4 regions of the Novosphingobium sp. BL-S-32 genome follow, and region 1 is predicted to be linked to each of the others. Evidence: riboswitches for the same ligand, from Rfam matches in the RefSeq annotation. Region 1 holds a riboswitch; each other region holds the start of a gene.
The links. A riboswitch is a leader RNA that binds a small molecule or an ion and turns the genes downstream of it on or off. The one in region 1 is predicted to bind cobalamin.
Positions count from the first base shown of each region.

Region 1 (4,898 bases):
GCGGACGCCAGAAGGCGACCACCTCGTAGCCATGGCGCTTGCTGGCGCCGGTGGGCTCCACCGCGTTGGAATCGCCTACGAAGCGCAATTCGCTGGCCACATCGAGCCACCAATACGTGCCCGTCAGCGAGAACTTGCCGATCTGGAGGCGGCCGCCCAGTTCCTTGCCGGTGCCGCGCACCAGCACGGGCACCGGCGTATCCACATTGACCGCGCCGCGCACGTCGTTCGAATGGAAGCCCCGGCCCCAGTTAGCATAGACTTCGAACTGCGGCGTCACTTCATACGCGGCCGAGAACTTGGGCGAAACGATGGAATCGTGCCCGTTGCCCTCGCCGAGCGCGGCGGCCGCCGCATCGCGTGCGCGCACCGAATAGTGATAGTAATCGCCGCGCAGCCCGCCGGTCAGGCGCAGGCCGGGCAGCGGCTTCCACATCGCTTCGCCGTAGAGCGCACCGGAAAGCTCTTCGACATGATAGCGGCCGAGCGAATAGAGCAGCTCTCGATCCGCCGTGCGATTCACGCCGACGCTGCCAATGTGGTCGTAGCGATTTTCGGTTCCGACAGTGAATTGCAGGCTATCTGCAAGCTCCCACTGCTTGCGCGCGGTGAGGCCGGTGACCCAGCGCTTGTCGTACTGCTCGATCTGCGCGCTGGTGCCGTCCGGGTCACTGTAGGTGGGGTTCGAGTACATGTTCCAGTCGTAGTACTGGGCGTAGAGGTTTGCGCTCCAACTGGCCTGCGTCACGCCGACATTGCCGACGAAACGCGTGGTCCGCCCGCGCGCGGAAGGATCGGGCGAGCAAAACACATCGGGGCAGATGTCCGAGCCGATGATGCGCTCGGGGATCTGTTCGGTCGGCCGCCAGGTGGCGTGATAGGCGTGGAGCGAGGCTTCCAGCTTTCCCTCGCCAAGCGGCACCGCGTACTTCGCGAAAACCGCGTAATGGCGCAGATGCTCGGCCTCTTCCCAGGGCCCGTCATAGCGCTTGGCCTGCCCAACAAGGGTGAGATCGCCGCCGCCAAGGTCCTTGATCGTGCCGCCCGCTGCGAGACGCCCCGCATTGTAAGAACCGCCTTCCACCGAGACCCAAGGCCGGTCGAACCCATCGATAGTGGTCATGTAGGCCGCGCCCGCCAGCGCAAAATCGCCGCCATCCGCGCGATAGGGCCCTTTACGGAAATCCTCCCGGGCGACGATCTCGGGGATCAGGCCGTTGAGGTCGAGATAGCCCTGCCCGTGGCCGTGCGTGCGCAAGTTCATCTGCACGCCGTCGATATAGGTCGTGAAATCGGTCCCGTGATCGAGGTTGAAGCCCCGCAAAAAGTACTGGTTTGCCTTGCCGCTGCCCGAATGCTGGGCGGCGACCATGCCCGGCACGGCTTCCAGCAATTCGGCGACGCGAAGCAGGGGGCGGACCAGCAAGTCCGAGCCTGCCACGCTGCCCTCACTGGCAGCATGGGCCTCACCGATCTTCGCCTCGCCGCGGCCGAAGACCACGATTTCTTCGGCGGTTCCAGCGTCCGACGCGGAAGGCGCGTCCTCCGCAAGGGCAGGAGTGGAAGCAATCGCGCACAGGGCCACGCATGCGCAAAATGCAGTTATACGGAAAGTCATCAATATTTCCCCGGCGTCTTGCGACTACCGGCAGAGACCTGCCGCCTGCGACGGTCGGCGCGCGTGGACGGCCGGACGCCCGAGGCGACCGTTACGCGAACCGATGCGGTCTCCACCGCTCGTTCGTCGCTCAGACGGAAAAATCACCGGGCCCCGGCCATCCCCTGGGCCAAAGCGAGAGCGACCAGACGCCGGCAGGTCTCCTGGCTCACGGGTCACGGCACGATGCACGGCCTTCCCAGGCCCCGCATGACTTAGCGTCCGGCCCAGTGGCTGCGGCAGGCGTCCTTGCCCTGCCGCGATGTGCATCGCGCTCGCCGCTTACAGTTGCAGGGACAGCCTCGGATTCAGGGGCGAGCCCCCTCACCGCGTTCCCTATTAAGCCTCTTTCAAGGCACCGGCGCGATCTTGCCCTTCCGGTCCACAGGACGCGGAAAGACGGCGCCTGCTAACTTGCCCCGCAGGCGGACGCAAGGGCAGGAAGCGCGTTTCGGATTGTTCCGGCGATGTTTTCGGGCTGAGGAGATGTGTTCGGGGCGCTTACGGCTCGCACCGTCTGAGCGCTGCGGCGGCTTCGTCGAATGCCGTCCAGGTGCGCTTGGCAAGGCTCCCCCCGACGCTGCACCGCCGCACGCCCAGATCCGCGAAAGCGCGAATACTCGCATCGTAGTCGTGGATGACGACATTGACCGGCTTGGGCGCAACGGCCGACACCAGTTCGGCAACGGCGCCCAGATCGAGGATGAACGGCACGAACAGGCAATCCGCGCCGGCTTCGGCATAGGCGACCGCTCGGGCGATACTCTCCTTCGCAGTCATGCCCGGCACCCGGAAATTCTCGTTGCGGCCGATCAACATGACAGCCGGATCGATCGCATCGATTGCCGCCCGCGCGGCGGCAATGCGCTCTACCGCAAGGCCAAGGTCGTACATGCTATGGCCCGACCAATCCTCAATGGATAGGCCCGCAACGCCGGTATCCACCGCCAGCGCGACGTTCGCGGCCACCTCGTCCGGATAGTCGGCAAAACCGTTCTCGAAGTCGGCATTGACCGGCAGGTCGGTCGCGGCGACCAGCATGCCGAGATGGTCCAGCACTTCGTCACGGCTGAGCTGGCCATCGTCCCTGCCGGCAGCCCACGCGGCGCCCGCGCTGGTGGAGGCAATCGCCTTGAAACCCAGCTTGGCGAGACGCACCGCGCTCCCCCCGTCCCAGGCGTTGGGGATGATGAAGAACCCGCTCTCATGCAGCTTGCGGAACGCGGCTCGCTTCTCGGAAGTGGTCGGCATCGTGGTTCTCCTTGGTGCGGAGAATATCCACGATTGGCCTGTGGGCCAGCGCAAAGACATTCCGTTCCTCGCGGAGGATGAACCGCTCGCCCCTGTCCGGCAGGCTCACGCCGTGGTCGGCAGCGCGGTCCGGTATACGACGGGACGCAGCGCGAAGCTGGTCGTCACTTGCGCCACGCCCTTGATCCGGGTGAGCCGCGCGCGCAGGAAATCCTCGAACGCGCTCAGCGTCGGCACCAGAACGCGAAGCTGATAGTCCGCTTCCCCGGTCATCAGATAACATTCCATGACTTCCGGAAAGCTTGTCACCGCGTCTTCGAACAATGCCAGATGGTGATCGTCCTGCTGATCGAGCCGCACGCGGACGAAGGCGGTTACCGACAAGCCGACAGCCTCCGGATCGACCAGCGCAACATAGCCGGTAATCACGTTGTCGCTTTCGAGCTGCTTCAGGCGCCGCAGGCACGGCGAAGGGGACAGCCCGATCCGATCCGACAGGTCCTGATTGGTCACGCGGCCATTGATCTGCACTTCGTCGAGAATACGCCTGTCGAAGTGATCGAGCGACGAATTTGGCATATAATTCTCTCCGGCTATCTAGATTTGGCACTATCTGCCACCCGTGCAGCGCATCGCGCATGGTTTTGCAAGGACCTGCCTCAGCGATCCGGCCTATTCTCCTTCGCAATAAGTACGGGAGAGACGGAAATATGGCGGCTATCGTCGAACATGATCGGGCCGAAATCGTCAGCGCGATTGAGGAGCTGGAAAAGCGACTGCTGTGGCTTTCCGCCTGGACTATCCATAACGCCAACCACATTCGCGAGAAGCGCGATGGACTGAAAGTGGGCGGCCATCAGGCAAGCTGCGCCTCGATGACGGCGATCATGGCTGCGCTCTATTTCCATGCGCTTCGCCCGCAAGACAAGGTTGCGGTGAAGCCGCACGCCGGACCGCTGCTCCATGCGATTCACTATCTGCTGGGCAACCAGAGCCTCGACCGCTTGCAGCGCTTTCGCGGGCTGGGCGGCGTGCAGAGTTACCCCTCGCGGACGAAGGACGCGATCCCGGTGGATTTCTCGACCGGATCGGTGGGTCTTGGCGTGGCAGTCACGGCCTTTACCAGTCTGGTGCAGGACTATCTGATCGCCCACGGCCAGGTGCGCCAGGAAGACGCAGGCCGGATGATCGCGCTGATGGGCGATGCCGAGTTGGACGAGGGCAATATCTACGAGTGCCTGATCGAAGGCTACAAGCACGATCTGCGCAATTGCTGGTGGATCGTCGACTACAACCGCCAGTCGCTGGACGCCACGACGGCGGACCGCATGTTCCGCCGCTTCGACGACATTTTCGAGACTTGCGGCTGGCGCGTGGTCACGCTGAAGTACGGCAAGTTGCAGCGCGAGGCTTTCGCGCGGCCCGGTGGCAAGGCGATCGAGGAATGGATCGACGGCTGCCCCAATGCGGAATTCGCTGCGCTCACCTATCAGGGCGGAGCGGCTTGGCGCGCGCGGCTCATGGCCGATATCGGCGAGAAGGCCCATGTACGCCAACTGATCGAGAGCTTCGACGACGACAGTCTGGCCGCGCTGATGACCAACCTCGGCGGCCACTGCATCGACACTCTGACCAGCGCATTCGATGCCTGCGACGATGACCGGCCCACGCTGTTCATCGCCTATACCGTCAAGGGGCACGGGCTGCCGCTCGCCGGGCACAAGGACAACCATTCGGGGATGATGAACAAGCCCCAGATGGAGCAGTTCCGCGCCAGCATGGGCATTGCCGAAGGGCAGGAATGGGAGCCGTGGGGCGGTCTGGGCGATAATGTTGCAGCCCGGCTCAAGGCTTTCATCGAGACCACCGCGCTCGCAAGAAAGCCTGCCGAGCCGGTGGCGCCCTCCGTCGCGGTTCCGGCACTGATCACTCCCGATGGCACCGAGCAATCCACACAGGCCGCGTTCGGGCGCATCTTGCTCGACATCGC
Region 1 covers NZ_CM166477.1:1,470,523-1,475,420, forward strand. Annotated here, with positions in the region: gene AC1VVK_RS23040 (TonB-dependent receptor) at 1-1,618, opposite strand, end outside; cobalamin riboswitch at 1,795-2,035, opposite strand; gene AC1VVK_RS23045 (isocitrate lyase/PEP mutase family protein) at 2,159-2,908, opposite strand; gene AC1VVK_RS23050 (Lrp/AsnC family transcriptional regulator) at 3,014-3,487, opposite strand; gene AC1VVK_RS23055 (transketolase) at 3,619-4,898, shown strand, end outside.

Region 2 (4,898 bases), on a different replicon from region 1:
GCCGTGGAGCGCCAGTGCTGCCGCGACCGCCTCGGCCTTGCGCGCCACGCCCGCATCGTCGAGCCCGGTGCCACGGCCGGTCCAGTCGCGCGCCTCGCCGCCGAAGACTTGTGCCGAAAGCGCGGCGGCGGGGGTGGTGTTGCCGATGCCCATCTCGCCCACGAACAGCAGGTCGGTTTCGGGACGGACCACGGCGGCGCCAATGTTGATCGCCTGAAGGCATTCGGCCGCGCTCATGGCCGGCTCACGCGTGATGTCGCCGGTCGGCCGGTCGAGATCGAGCGGCACCACGCCCAGTTCCGCCCCACAGGCGCGCGTCAGCGCATTGATCGCTGCCCCGCCCGCACGGAAATTGGCGACCATCTGGTGAGTGACTTCGGGCGGATAGGCGCTCACCCCGCGCGCGGCGACGCCGTGGTTGCCCGCGAAGATCACGGCGTGGATCCGCTCGGCGCGGGGGATTTCCTGGCCCTGCCAGCCGGCCATGAAGACCGCGATCTCCTCCAGCCGGCCCAGCGAACCGGCGGGCTTGGTCAGCTCCGCCTGCCGCCGCGCCGCCGCATCGGCGGCCCCGGCATCGGGCGCGGGAAGATCGGCAAGCGCGGCGGCGAAAGCCGCGCTGTCGGCGAACATGGTCATGTGCAGATATACCCTTCGGGGGGAGTGCGGGTGATGAAGTGGCCTTTCACGCCCTGCGGCCATTCGCGATAAGGGACCTGCCCTTCCTCACTGGCCGCGTGGCGCACGGCATATTCGAGGATCGCACGCGCGGCCTCTTCGTCGGGCGTGAAGTCGCCCAGCACATAGCCCACCTTGCCCGGCGCGCGCAGATGGACGGCGCAGTGGCGCTGGCAGGCGAACAGGCAGGGCATCTCCTGGACCGCCACGCCTTGCAGGCCCGGTTCGGCGGCCTGCACCGTGCGCATGGCCTCGGCCAGCAGCGCGCCGCCGCGCTGCCCGCCTTCGTCCTCGCGTGCAGCGGCCGAGAACCGGCAGGTGCTGCAAACCACCACCGACGGTCCCGGCTCGACTGCGTTCAACATCAGAACTGGCTCCTCAGGCCCAGGTAAACCGTACGGCCGAGCGAATTGTAGCCGGCCGCCGTCTCGTAGTCCTTGTCGGTCAGGTTTTCGATGCGGCCCTGAAGCATGAGCCCGGGCGCGACTGTCCACTGGGCGCGCAAGTCGAGCAACCAGTAATCGTCAAGCTTCGCCGTGCCGGTGGCGGCGTTGTAGCTCCCGCCCGAATAACGCGCGGCGATGCTGGCGCGGATGCCCTGCGGCAGGTCCACGCCGCCCTCGATATTGGCGAGATGGCGCGGCACGCGCTGAAGTTGGCGGCCATAGGTGCTGCTGTCCGGCGTGCGGTCCTCCGCCTCGATCAGGCTGTAATTGCCTTCGGCGAAGAGCACCTTCCACTTGGCGGACGCCGCCAGTTCGAGGCCCTGCGCATGGGCCTTGCGAACATTGGCGTAGTAGCCGAAGCGCTCGGTGGTGGTGCCCGGGATGTAGCAGATGTCCGGCAGGGTGCCGCTGGTCGGGCAATAGGCGAAGTCGATCAGGTTGTCGGTATCGCGCTGGAACCAGGTGGCCGAGACGTGGAACAGGTCGCCAAGCCCCTGCTCGGCGCCCACCTGCCAGCCCTTGGCCTTTTCAGGCTGGAGGTTGGCCGCGCCGTAGTCGCTGAACAGCTGGTAGAGCGACGGAGCCTTGTAGCCCTGATCGTAGCTGGCGCGGATCACGGTCTTGCCCGCGTTCGGCGTATAGGCCGCACCGGCGCTGAACACCGTGTTGCCACCGAAGCGCGACTGATGGTCGTAACGCGCGCCGCCGCTCACGGTGAGCCCGGTCACAGGGCTGACGCGCAGTTCGCCGTAGACGCTGTTGGTATCCGCCTTGCTGGGCGTCAACACGTAAGGATCCGTGCTGTCCGTGGGCGAGGCGGTGGTCATCCGCTGCTCCTCGCGCTCGGCGCCGAAGACGGCCTGCACCGCGTCCGAGAAGCTGTAGGTGCCCTGATACTCGTAGCGACGCACGCGGCCATGCGCATCGAACGTGAGCTGCCGAATGGTCTGCGCGGGATCGAAGTTCTGGCGGTCGGTCTCGGTCTGGGTCACGGCCACGCGGTTGACCAGCTTGCCATCGAACAGCGCGAAGTTGAGCCCGGCGTAGCCCGCCCACTCCTTGTTCACGCCATAGGCGAGCGAGTCCCCTCCAAAGCCGTCGAAGTCGTTATGCGAATCCGACCAATAGCCCTTGAGATCGATCGAAACGCCCGGCGCGACGCGATATGTGAACGACCCGTTGGCCGCAGACCGGCGATAGCCATCGGGCTCGGTGCCCTGATCGCTGGCCGAGATGCCGTCGGTGGTGAAGCGCGAGGCGGAGACGCGCCAATCGATCGAATCCGACGTGCCGCCCACGCCGGCACGCGCCGAGACGGTATCGTGCGTGCCCGCTTCCACCGCGAAGCTGCCTTCCAGCGGCTTGGTCGGGGCACGGGTGGTGACATTGATGACGCCGCCGATGGCATCGCTACCCCAGAGGATCGACTGCGGACCGCGCAGGATCTCGATGTGATCGATATCGTCGGTGAAGAGGTTGGAGAAGGCATAGCCGCCCGCCGTCGAAGACGGATCGGCGAGGCGCATGCCGTCGATCACCATCACGCTCTGACCGGCATCGGCGCCGCGAATGCGTAGGCTGGTGGTCGTGCCGTAGCCGCCGTTGCGCGAAAGGCTGATGCCCGGCGTGCGCAGCAGCATGTCGGTGAGGGCGATCGGCTGCGCGGAAACGATGTGCGCGTCGTCGAGGACGGTCACCGTCTGGGCGACGCGATCGGCCGCCAGCGGGGTGCGCAGCGCGGTAACGACGATGCTGTCGCCACTATCTGCTTCGTCGGCGAAAGCCATCGTCGGGCAGGCCGCCGCGAGGGCCGCGAGCGAAACCGTGGTGGCGAAAATCCGGAACGTCATGGGTTTTCCTTCAAACAAGCATCGAAGACCCCCGCCGAAGCGCGAGCACCGGCAAGGCAATGGCTGTCGTTGCGCGAGGAAAAAGCCCCCTCGTTCACCCGGCACACCCTGTCCGGACGAAGAACGACTGCGTCAGGCAGGTCTCCTGGCTTGCGGGTCAATGCCGTCTCGGCCGCCTTCTCAGAATCCTGCCAAGTCAATGGCTTCGGCTCCAATGGCGAAATGGCCGCACGGCTCGCCGCTCACAGTTGCAGGGGCAGCCCGGGTCTTGAACCCGTGTTCCCTTTTGATCCTCTTACGAGGAACCTGTCGCGGCGCGGCAACTATCGTGCGGGCGCCCCGCTGGCAAGTGCCCGAAGCTTGCGCGCGCCCGCGAAGTGCCATAGGTCCGCCCCTGCAAAGGGTGCCCGAGAGGGCTTAATCGGGAAGTCCGGACCTGCGGGGAAACTCGCGGGACATGCCGGCACTGCTCCCGCAACTGTAACCGGGGATGCGCCCCGCCATGCGCCATTGGGACCGGACGGTTCCGAGAAGGCGGCGGAAGGCGCGACGATCCGGGAAGTCAGGAAACCGGCCCCTTGCCGTCGTTCCTCTGCGCGGGCGGGATGCACCGGGCGGACGAGGGCATGGTTCCCGTAGCGGGAAGCAGCCCTGGCGAGACGACAGTCGAAGTCGTGTCGAAAGGAGCCTGCCAGAGTGACACCGATCCGCTGATCCTCTCGCCGGGGCGATATCGCCCGGGGCCTTTCCTGCACGCCTTTCCCCAACCGCCTTGGGAGATCCCAGAACATGAACCGTTCCGCCAATCCGCCATCCGCCCGCGTCAGCCTCTTCGTGTTTGCCGCGCTCGCCGCCGTCATGCTGGTGACGCGCACCCATTCGCTGAGTCAGGTCGTCCACTTGCCAGACACCGACCTTGCGAGCTTCTTCGTGCTCGGCTTCTTCGTCCGCCGTGTCATCGGTTTCGCCGCGCTGTTCGCGCTCGGCTATGCGATCGATGTCGTGGTGATCTCGGTGCTGGGCGGTTCCGGATTCTGCTTTACCCCGGCCTACGCGATGCTGGTCCCGGCCTATGGCGTGATGTGGCTTGCCGGGCGCGTGGCGGCGGCGAAGCTCGGTGACCGCCTTGCCGCCCTGCCTGCCATGGCCGTGCTGCTGATCGCCGCCACTTTCGTCTCGCACTTGCTGTCGAGCGGCGGGTTCTACTTCCTTGGCGGCCGCTTCCCCGATCCGACGCTTGCCGGATTCCTGCCGCGCATCGGGCGCTATTTCCCGACCACCCTGCTCTCCACGGTGCTGTGGTCCGGCATTGCCGCCACGCTCTGGGCGCTGACCGTGACCCTGCGCCCGGCGCTGCACGCGGAACGCCGCAAGTGACCGCCTGCCCTGCCCTGCTGGTCGCCGCGCCCGCCTCGGGGCAGGGCAAGACGCTCGTCACCGCCGCGCTCGCCCGCCGCCATGCCCGCGAAGGACGGCGCGTGCGCGTGTTCAAGTGCGGGCCCGACTTCCTCGATCCCATGATCCTCGAAGCGGCGAGCGGCGCCCCGGTGCACCAGCTTGACCTCTGCATGGTCGGCGAGGCCGAATGCCGCGCGCTGCTCTACGAAGCGGCGTGCGAGGCGGACCTGATCCTCGTCGAAGGGGTGATGGGCCTGCACGACGGCGATCCCTCCGCCGCCGACCTCGCGCGGCGCTTCGGCCTGCCGGTGCTCGCGGTGGTAGACGGATCGTCCATGGCGCAGACTTTCGGCGCGCTCGTTCATGGCCTGGCGACCTATCGCGCGGGCGTGAACCTCGCCGCCGTGCTCGCTAACCGTGTGGGTAGCGCCAGGCATTCGGACCTGTTGGAGCAAAGCGTACCCAGTGACATCCGCTGGCTGGGCGCACTGGGCCGAGACGCCGCAATCGGCCTGCCCGAACGGCA
Region 2 covers NZ_CM166476.1:2,650,572-2,655,469, reverse strand. Annotated here, with positions in the region: gene cobT (nicotinate-nucleotide--dimethylbenzimidazole phosphoribosyltransferase) at 1-639, opposite strand, end outside; gene AC1VVK_RS12545 (DUF1636 domain-containing protein) at 636-1,043, opposite strand; gene AC1VVK_RS12540 (TonB-dependent receptor plug domain-containing protein) at 1,043-2,974, opposite strand; cobalamin riboswitch at 3,093-3,299, opposite strand; cobalamin riboswitch at 3,359-3,567, shown strand; gene AC1VVK_RS12535 (hypothetical protein) at 3,764-4,351, shown strand; gene AC1VVK_RS12530 (cobyrinic acid a,c-diamide synthase CobB) at 4,348-4,898, shown strand, end outside.
Region 2: linked by a shared signal. The riboswitch ahead of AC1VVK_RS12540 (TonB-dependent receptor plug domain-containing protein) and the one ahead of AC1VVK_RS23040 (TonB-dependent receptor) in region 1 are both predicted to bind cobalamin.

Region 3 (4,898 bases), 200 kb from region 1:
CACCGGCAACTTCGTGAAAGTGGCGCAGCGCATTCCGGTGCGGATCAAGATCGATCCCGGGCAGGCCCTCACGCAGCGGCTGCGGCCGGGCATGTCGGTGGAGATCACCGTGTCGACGAGGGATTGATGCGGCGCCTTGCCATCGTCGCAAGCCTGCTGGCGCTGACTGCCGGTTGCGCGGGACCGCCTGTAGCCCTCGCGCCCGTGGAGCCCGTGGTCCCGCCCGCAGAGTGGCGAACCGACGCAGGGCCGACTGCGCCGCTCGACCGCGCATGGTGGCAGGCCTTCGGCGACCCGCAGCTTACCGCACTCGTCGAAGCGGCTCTGGCGCGCAACATCGACATCGCGCAGGCCGCCGCCCGCATCCGCGACGCGCGCGCGCAGGAACGGCTGGCCCATGCGCAGTTGCTGCCCACGGTCGACGCGGCAGCCTCGGCATCGGATTCGCGCAGCATCGATGCCTTCGGGGTTGCAGAGGTGCAGCAGATCGCGCAGCCGGGCGTGCAGGCGGCGTGGGAAGCAGACATTTTCGGGCGTCTGGCAGACCAGCAGGCAGCGGCGCGCGCGGGGTGGCTGGCCAGCCAGGCAGCGCGGGATTCAATCCGCCTCTCGGTCGCGGCGACGGCGGCAAACGGCTATATCGCCTTGCTCGGCCTCGACGCGCAGCTTGCCATTGCCCAACAGACGCTGGACGCGCGGCGCCGGGAACTGCAACTGGCAGAGCGCCGGGTCGGCGCGGGCTATTCGCCGCGTCTGGACCTTGCGCAGGCACAGGCCGAGTATCAGGCCACCGCCCAACTGATCCCCTCCTTGCGCGAAGCCACGGCGCGGCAGGAAAATGCCTTGCGCCTGCTCGCAGGGAACGTGCCCGGCGGCGTCGCGCGCGCCACTTCGCTCGCCCTGCTGACAGAGCCGGTGATCCCGGAAGGCCTGCCGTCCCAGCTCTTGGCGCGCCGACCGGACGTGGCGCAGGCCGAGCTGCAACTGGCTGCCGCCGACAAGTCGCTCGCCGCTGCCCGCAAGCGTTTCCTGCCGCAGCTTCAACTCACCGGCTCCGGCGCCTTGGTATGGTCCTCGCTGCTGGTGGGTGATCCGATCGGAGTGTGGTCTCTGGGTGGCAGCATCCTTGCGCCGATCTTCGAAGGCGGACGGCTGCGCGCCGGGGCCGAAAGCGCCGCCGCCCAGCGGGACAATGCCGCGCTGGCCTACCGCAAGGCCGCGCTCACCGCCTTTCGCGAGGTGGAGGACGCGCTTGGCTCGGCCCGGGAAGCGGACGAACTCATGACCATCCTGGCCGCCCAGCGCACGGCAGACGCCGAAGGCCTGCGCCTTGCCACCAACCGCCGCCGCGAGGGCTATTCGCCCTATCTTGAACAGCTGGTTGCCCAGCGCGGCCTGCTCAACGTGGAACTCAACCTCGTGCAGGCGCGGACGGCGGCGTTGCAGGCACGGGTATCGCTCTATCTGGCGATGGGCGGCGGCTGGAGCCGCGATGCGGTCGCAGGGCTGGAAGCCTCGCCGTAGCGCGTGATCGCGCTCGCGACGACTATGGATCGGCTATTGGCTTGGCAGAGCCAATTCGATAGAGCGGCGGCAAGGTGACAGGCGTGCCTGTTGCCGGACATGATCGTGCCGGTGCCCCCGAAGGGGCTTAATCGGGAATGCGGTGCGGGGGTGTAGCCCCCAAATCCGCGGCTGTCCCTGCAACTGTAAGCGGATAGCGCGATGCACACGCCCTTTTAAGGGCAGCCACTGGACCGGCGCGTTGCCGGTCTGGGAAGGCGTGTATCAAGCTGTGACCCGCGAGCCAGGAGACCTGCCGGCGCACTGGTCGCTCTTGCCCTGACCCAGGGGATGGTCATGGCACGGTTCTTCTCCGTCTGGGCGACGAAGCTGTGTGGCTGGGGCTGCACGGTCGCGTGGTGGTGGGCGTAGTTCGCGCCTGCCCATCGCCGCGCGTCGGCCGGCCATGTCGGTATGCCCCGCCTTCGTTCGCCCGGCGCGCGGAGAGCGATTTTGGGTCCGCTGGAAGGGGATCGAAGCGGCGGCACGGTAAGGGGATGGTGCCCCGATGCCTGGCGCCCGATGATGGCGGGAGACGGGCTGCTGGTCCGCGTAAAGCCGCGTCTCGGCCGCCTGATGCCCGCTCAGGCCGTGGCTCTGGGCGAAGCGGCGCTCGCGCATGGGTCGGGTGCGCTTGACCTTACACGCCGCGCGAACCTGCAAATTCGCGGTGTGAGCGAGGCCGAATGGCCGCGCCTGCTCGACCGGTTGCTGGAGACCGGCCTCGTGGATGCGGACGCAACACGCGAAGCCCGGCGCAATATCCTCGTCTCGCCCGCAGGGCGCCCCGGCGAGGATACCCATCGCATCGCTCGCGAACTGGACGAGCGCCTCGACGAATTGCCCGTACTACCGGGCAAGGCCGGTTTCGTCATCGACGCCGGACCTGTGCCGATGCTGTCCGCCGAACCCGGCGATTTCCGGATCGAGCGCGGGCGCGACGGCATGCTCCTGCTGCGCGCCGATGGACGCTCTACCGGCATAGGACTGGCGCCGGGCCGGGAAGTCACCGCGCTGATCGATCTGACGCGCTGGTTCATGGCAAGCGGCGGAGCAAGTGCGGGCCGCATGGCACGCCATTCCGCGCCCTTGCCGGACTGGGCGACAGGAACCGCCGCCCCCGGGCTCGCCGCGCCCCTGCCCGTCCCCGGCCGTCACGCGATGGGCACCGCCTATGGCCTGCCGTTCGGGCGCGTGAGCGCGCAAGCCTTCCTGCGATTGGCGCAAGACTCCGGCGTGGCGGGCATTCGTACGTCGCCCTGGCGCATCCTTCTGACTGAGGGGGGCGGGCCGATCGAGCACGAAGGCCTGTCGATCGATCCCCACCATTCGCTGCTGCGCGCCGATGCCTGCCCCGGCGCGCCCGACTGCCCGCAAGCCAGTGTCGAGACCCGGACGCTCGCCGCCCGCCTTGCGCCGCATGTCGCCGGGCACCTGCACGTTTCGGGTTGTGCCAAGGGCTGCGCCCATCCCGGTGCCGCCGATGTGGTCGTGACCGGGCGCGAGGGTGCCTACGACCTTTCCTTCAGCGCGTGCGCCGGTTCTCCGCCCCTTCGCTCGGGTCTGAATGCCGCAGACCTCCTCGCCCATTTTGGAGTCGCTTGATGCCTTACGATTATGAAAAGGACGGCGCGGCGATCTACCGCCAGTCCTTTGCCACCATACGCGCGGAAGCCGACCTTGCCCGCTTCTCCGCCGAGGAGGAGCCCGTTGCCGTCCGCATGATACACGCGGCAGGCATGGTCGAACTGGCCGCGCACATCCGCTTTTCCGCCGGCTTTGCAGTCGCCGCGCGCGCCGCGCTGGCTGCGGGAGCGCCCGTGCTCTGCGATGCACGGATGGTGTCCGAAGGCATTACCCGCGCCCGCCTGCCAGCTTACAACGGGGTCATCTGCACCCTCGGCGATGCCGAAGTGCCGGACCTTGCGCACCGGATCGGCAACACCCGCTCGGCGGCGGCGCTGGAACTGTGGCGGCCACATCTCGGCGGCGCGATCGTCGCCATCGGCAACGCGCCGACCGCGCTGTTTCACTTGCTCAACATGCTTGAGGACCCCGACTGCCCCCGCCCGGCGGCCATCATCGGTTGCCCGGTGGGCTTCGTCGGCGCGGCCGAGTCCAAGCATGCCTTGTGGCTGACCGCACCGGTTCCCTGCTGCATCGTCGAGGGACGGCTTGGTGGGAGCGCCATTACCGTGGCGGCCGTCAACGCACTGGCGAGCCGCGCGGAATGAGCGCGTCAGGAACCATCCACGGCGTCGGCCTCGGCCCCGGTGCGGCGGACCTGCTGAGCGTGCGCGCCGACCGGCTCGTGCGCGGCACGCGGCAAATCGCCTATTTCCGCAAAAAGGGACGCGCGGGTCGGGCGCGGAGTACCGTCGACAGCCTGCTGCGGACCGATGCGGTCGAAATCGCGATGGAATACCCGGTCACGACAGAAATTCCGCTCGACGATCCCGCTTACAATGCCTGCCTTCAGGCTTTCTATGCGGATTGCACGGAACGGCTGGCGGAGGCTGCGCGCGGCGGCGAGGACGTCGTCGTGCTTTGCGAGGGGGATCCGTTTTTCTACGGCTCGTTCATGCACCTGCACAGCCGGCTCTCCGGGCGGGTGCCGGTGGAAGTCGTGCCTGGCATCACCGGCATGGCTGGCGCCTGGAACGCGACCGGGCTGCCGATCACCTGGGGAGACGATGTGCTGACCGTCGCGATGGCGACGCTGCCCGAAACGGAATTGGCGCGCCGTATCCACGATACCGATGCGCTAGTGGTGATGAAGATCGGCCGCAATCTGCCGAAGCTGCGCCGCGCGGTGGCTGCCGCCGGACGCGAGGATGCGGCGTGGCTGGTAGAATATGCGGCCATGCCCGAGCAGCGGGTGACCCGGCTTGTCGATGCCGAGAACGTCGCGCCCTATTTCTCGATCCTGCTCATCCACGGTCAGGGACGCAGACCGTGAGCGGATGGATCGCGGTCGCGGGCCTTGGGCCCGGGGACGAGGCGCTCGTCACGCCCGAAGCCACGCAGGCGCTGGCCGAGGCGACCGATGTAGTGGGCTACGGTCCCTATGTGGCGCGGGTTGCGCCGCGTGAAGGGCTGGTGCTTCACCCATCCGACAACCGCGTGGAGCTTGAGCGGGCGGCCATGGCGCTGGACCTTGCCGCGCAGGGTCGCCGGGTGCTGGTCGCGTCCTCGGGCGATCCGGGAGTCTTCGCGATGGCTGCCGCCGTGTTCGAGGCGCTGGAGGACGGCCCGGCGCACTGGCGCAAACTCGATATCCGGGTGCTGCCCGGCATCACCGCGATGCTGGCGGCAGCAGCCCGCGCCGGAGCGCC
Region 3 covers NZ_CM166477.1:1,672,182-1,677,079, forward strand. Annotated here, with positions in the region: gene AC1VVK_RS23765 (HlyD family secretion protein) at 1-127, shown strand, start outside; gene AC1VVK_RS23770 (efflux transporter outer membrane subunit) at 127-1,524, shown strand; cobalamin riboswitch at 1,617-1,838, shown strand; gene AC1VVK_RS23775 (cobalamin biosynthesis protein CobG) at 2,017-3,168, shown strand; gene AC1VVK_RS23780 (precorrin-8X methylmutase) at 3,168-3,797, shown strand; gene cobI (precorrin-2 C(20)-methyltransferase) at 3,794-4,522, shown strand; gene cobJ (precorrin-3B C(17)-methyltransferase) at 4,519-4,898, shown strand, end outside.
Region 3: linked by a shared signal. The riboswitch ahead of AC1VVK_RS23775 (cobalamin biosynthesis protein CobG) and the one ahead of AC1VVK_RS23040 (TonB-dependent receptor) in region 1 are both predicted to bind cobalamin.

Region 4 (4,898 bases), on a different replicon from region 1:
GGCTGGGTCACGGGCCACTCCTACGTCGTCTACGGCCCGCTGGCCAACGGCGCGACCACGGTGATGTTCGAGGGCGTGCCCAACTTCCCCGATGCGAGCCGCTTTTGGCAAGTGGTCGACAAGTTCGGGGTCGAGATCTTCTACGGCGCGCCGACGGCACTGCGCGCACTGATGCGCGAGGGTGACGACTATGTGAAGAAAACCTCGCGCAAGAGCCTGCGCCTGCTCGGCTCGGTGGGCGAACCGATCAATCCCGAGGCGTGGGAATGGTATCACAAGGTCGTGGGCGAGGGGCGCTGCCCGATCGTCGACACCTGGTGGCAGACCGAAACGGGCGGCGCGATGATCACGCCGCTGCCGGGCGCCACCGCGCTCAAGCCGGGTTCGGCCAGCAAGCCGATGTTCGGCGTAAAGCCGATGCTGGTCGATAACGACGGCACCGTGCTCGAAGGCGCAGCCGATGGCTGTCTGGTCATCACCGACAGCTGGCCGGGGCAGATGCGCACCGTCTGGGGCGATCACGCGCGCTTCTTCATGACCTACTTCTCGACATTCGCGGGATGCTACTTCACCGGCGACGGCTGCCGCCGCGACGAGGATGGCTATTACTGGATCACCGGCCGCATCGACGACGTGATCAACGTCTCCGGCCACCGCATGGGCACGGCCGAGATCGAATCGGCGCTGGTGGCCCATCCGGCGGTTGCCGAGGCGGCAGTCGTCGGCATGCCGCACGAGATCAAGGGGCAGGGCATCTATGCCTTCGTCACCTGCAATGCCGAAGTCGAGCCGGACGAGGCGCTGCGCAAGGAACTGATCAAGTGGGTTCGCCATGAGATCGGCCCGATCGCTACGCCGGACGTCATCCAGTTCGCGCCGGGCCTGCCCAAGACCCGCTCGGGCAAGATCATGCGCCGCATCCTGCGCAAGATCGGCGAGAACGACTTCTCGAACCTCGGCGATATCTCGACGCTTGCCGATCCCTCGGTGGTCGAGAACCTGATCGCCAACCGGCCGCAGCCGGCAACTGCATGACCGGACGCGGAGGATGCCCGGGAAAGCCCGGTGCATCCTCCGCGTGGGTTCAGCCTGCGTCGGTGGCCACCTCGATGGCGTCGAAGTCACGCCAGCGGTAAACGGCGTAGCTCAGCACCCAGCACAGCACGAACAGGCCGATAATAAGGAAGCCGAGCGTGTTGAAATGCTCGGACAGTGCGCTGACGCCGGACCAGAAGCCGCCTTTCAGCCCGAACTTGTCGACCAGCAGCGCCGCCGTCTGGATCGACCCGATCACCAGCGCCACAAGGGCTGAGATCGAGGTGATCGTGATGTTGTAGTAGAGCTTGCGGATCGGCTTCACGAAAGCCCATTCGTAGGCGCCGAGCATGATGACCCCGTCGGCAGTGTCGATCAGCGCCATGCCCACGGCGAAGAGCACCGGGAACACCAGCACCGTTCCGAGCGAAATGCCGTCCGCCGCGTGAGCGCCCGAAAGGCCGAGGATCGCCACTTCGGTCGCGGTATCGAAGCCCAGGCCGAACAGGAAGCCGAGCGGGGCCATGTGCCAGCTCTTGCGTACCAGACGGAACAGCGGGCGCAGGATGCGCGCCATCAGGCCGCGCCCGGCGAGCAGGATGTCCAGATCCTCCTCCGCATAAGTGCCGCCGCCACGAACCTGCTGGAAGCGAGACCACACGCCGCGTAGGATCGCGAGATTCATGATGGCGATGGCGAAAAGGAAGCTGGCCGAAACGACCGTGGCGATAACCCCGCCGGACTGACCGAATGCCTCGAAATCGTCCAGCGTGCTGGCCGCCGCCGCGATCGTGGTCGCCGCGATCAGCACGATGGCCGAGTGCCCGATCGCGAACCACAGCCCGACCGTGAGCGGGCGCTGCCCGTCCTGCATCAGCTTGCGGGTAACATTATCGATCGCGGCGATGTGGTCGGCGTCCACGGCGTGGCGCATGCCAAGGCTCCAGGCGAGCACGGCGGTGCCGAGCATCACGGGATTGCCGTGGAACGCGCCGAACGCCCAGAGCCAGGTGGCGACGTTCGCGCCCACGAGCGCGGCAAAAAGCACCGCGACCCGACGGCGCAGGCGCGGTTTGCCGGAAGGCCCCTCGGCCGCCGTTGTTCGATGCGAAACAGAACTGACTTGCATTCGTGAATACCCCGTCGGCGTCAGCGACTTTCGGGGAGGGCCTCCGCGCGAACGGCCGGCCTGTGCGCCGGACGGACGCCGTCCAGCGCCCGGCACGCATGCCGGTGCGGCCCTCGCCGCACGTGCGTCGCTCAGACGGAGTTACCGTGCCACGGCCATCCCCTGGGCCAGGGCAAGAGCGACCAGACGCCGGCAGGTCTCCTGGCTTGCGGGTCAAGGCCTCGATGCACGGCCTTCCCAGGCCCCGCATGACTTAGCGTCCGGCCCAGTGGCTGCGGCAAGGGCGCCTTGCCCTGCCGCGATGTGCATCGCGCTCGCCGCTTACAGTTGCAGGGACAGCCTCGGTTTCAGACGCAAGGTCCTCACCGCGTTCCCTTTTAAGCCCCTTTCGGGACACCGGCGCGATCAGTGCCGAGACCCTGAAAGCGTCTCGACGGCCGCATTGGTAGTCTCGGCGGTGCATCAGGGCAAGAGCGCTTCACGAGCCGGAACCGCCTTCGCATTTCGGCGCCCGGACCAAATGGGTCGCGATTTTTCCCGATCGGAAGGTGATTTTATGAGCGTAAAAATGATCCGCACTCTACAATAGGCAATTACTGCGAGTGAAATCATTAAGAGTCGATGGTGAATCCGGCTGAATTTCATGTGAAATAATATTCTCCTCGAGATGGTGGATCATATATTTCTGACTCACAGTAGCGACACTTGAATAGGAGAGGCATTTCGGGAGGCTTCCGATGCTCGAGGGTGCAAGAAACGAGCTTTTTTCTGAACTTATCGCAACTTGTGACGGGATGCTGGCGCCGGCCGTCTATGCGCGCATCTACGAAACCGCCCAACGCGGCGGTCAGATCGTCGAAGTCGGCACGGCCATGGGGGCGGCCACGGTCGCACTCGCGCTGGGTTTGCGAAATTCGGGCAAATCTGGCCATGTGTTCACGTTCGATCCGATGACAGGCGGCCCGAGGCGATCGTTGAACTCGCCAGGGAAACGCATCGCGCGAATAGAGGCCAATCTGGCGCGCTACGGTGTCCAGGATCTGGTCACGGTTACGCCATCCGATCTGCGAAGCGGGCTTTCGGTTCTCCCGGACGACCAGACCGTTTCCGTCCTGATGCTCGACGCCGATGGGCGGATCGATCGCGATCTGGAAACGCTTGAGCAGCGGCTTGCGCCCGGTTGCTCCATGATAATCGACGATATCGCCGATCAGGTGCGGGTGAAGCGTCAGGGCGCGACTTACCGCATAGACAGCAAGATGCGTCTGTCATGGTTGCTGATCAACAAGCTCACCGAGTCGGGAAAGCTCAGCGCCGGGCAACAGCTGGTGGACACCTACTTCGGTGAAGTCATCGCCGACGCGAACAGTATCATCGACCGCGACGATACGCTTGAGGCCTATCGACAGCTCGTTTTTCAGACCGCCTCGACCAATCGCCTGCAACGGCTTCGTTCTTATCTCCTGGAGCAGGGGCAGGAGGTCGCACCCGATTTCGTGGCGAAATGCCGAAGGTTTTACCGGCGCATCAAATACCGCCGGCTCGCCGCCTCGTCCGAAATGAATGCCGCCGAAGAATCTTCGCGGGGCGGTTCCGGCGGAGAGCAGGTGGCCGCGTGACCCTCCCACACCCGGCCATGGGCGATCGCGCGTAAAGGCTTTTCAGATCCATCCTGTTGCGTAAGCTGTCATCGAACCGGGCACCAAAAGACCGGACGCAAACCATAAGGACTGTCAGGGATGGATGTCGAAGCGCGCTTGGCGGCGCTGGAAGAGCGCTGCCGCAAGGCGGAGGATCATCTGGAGATCCTCAATCTGCTGAACACTTACGGTCCTTTGGTGGATAGCGGCACGGCACGGCCTGCGGGCGATTTGTGGGTCGAGGGCGGCGGCTACAACTTCACTTTGCCCGATGGCGGTACTCTGCGCCTTTCGGCGCCTGACGAAATCGCCGACATGTATGCGTGGGAAGGCCATCTCGAACTGGTCAAGACCGGCTGCGCGCACCTCACGGCGACGCCGAAGATCAGCGTGCATGGCGATAAGGCCGAGGCGGTTGGCTATTCGGTCGTGATCCTTCGCGAAGAGGACCGCTGGTTCCTTTGGCGCGCGGCGGTCAATCACTGGACTCTGGAGCGCGGCGGGCAGGGCTGGCGTATCATCGAGCGCTTCAACCGCGCGCTCGACGGTTCGGCGGAGAGCCACGAGACCATGCGCAAGGTGGCCACGATATGAGCCGCTTCGAAGGGAAAGTCGCGATCATTACTGGCGCGAGCACCGGGCTGGGCCCGGTCATGGCGAAGATGATGGCGCAGGAGGGCGCCCGGCTGGTTCTGGCGGCCCGGCGGCTCGAGCTGGTGGAGGAGGTTGCCGCCGCAATCGGCGCCGACGCTGTGGCGGTGCGCGCCGATGTTACCGTGGAGGAGGACGTCGCAGCCATGGTCGAGGCGGCGATGGCCCGCTGGGGCCAGGTCGACGTGATGATGAACAATGCGGCCGTCCCCGGCGTCGACAAGTGGATCTGGGAGCAGACCATCGACAACTTCCTCGACACATACAGGGTCGATTGCATGGCCGCGATGCTGTGCACGCGCGAGGTGCTGAACCGTTCGATGCTGGAACGGCGGACGGGCTCCATCGTCAACTTCTCGTCCAGCGCGGGGTGGGACGGCATGGCCCGCAAGAGCCACTATTCCGCGGCCAAAGGCGCACTGCGCATTCTCACCAAGACGATT
Region 4 covers NZ_CM166476.1:338,253-343,150, forward strand. Annotated here, with positions in the region: gene acs (acetate--CoA ligase) at 1-1,035, shown strand, start outside; gene AC1VVK_RS01675 (HoxN/HupN/NixA family nickel/cobalt transporter) at 1,085-2,164, opposite strand; cobalamin riboswitch at 2,339-2,580, opposite strand; gene AC1VVK_RS01680 (class I SAM-dependent methyltransferase) at 2,902-3,783, shown strand; gene AC1VVK_RS01685 (nuclear transport factor 2 family protein) at 3,904-4,398, shown strand; gene AC1VVK_RS01690 (SDR family NAD(P)-dependent oxidoreductase) at 4,395-4,898, shown strand, end outside.
Region 4: linked by a shared signal. The riboswitch ahead of AC1VVK_RS01675 (HoxN/HupN/NixA family nickel/cobalt transporter) and the one ahead of AC1VVK_RS23040 (TonB-dependent receptor) in region 1 are both predicted to bind cobalamin.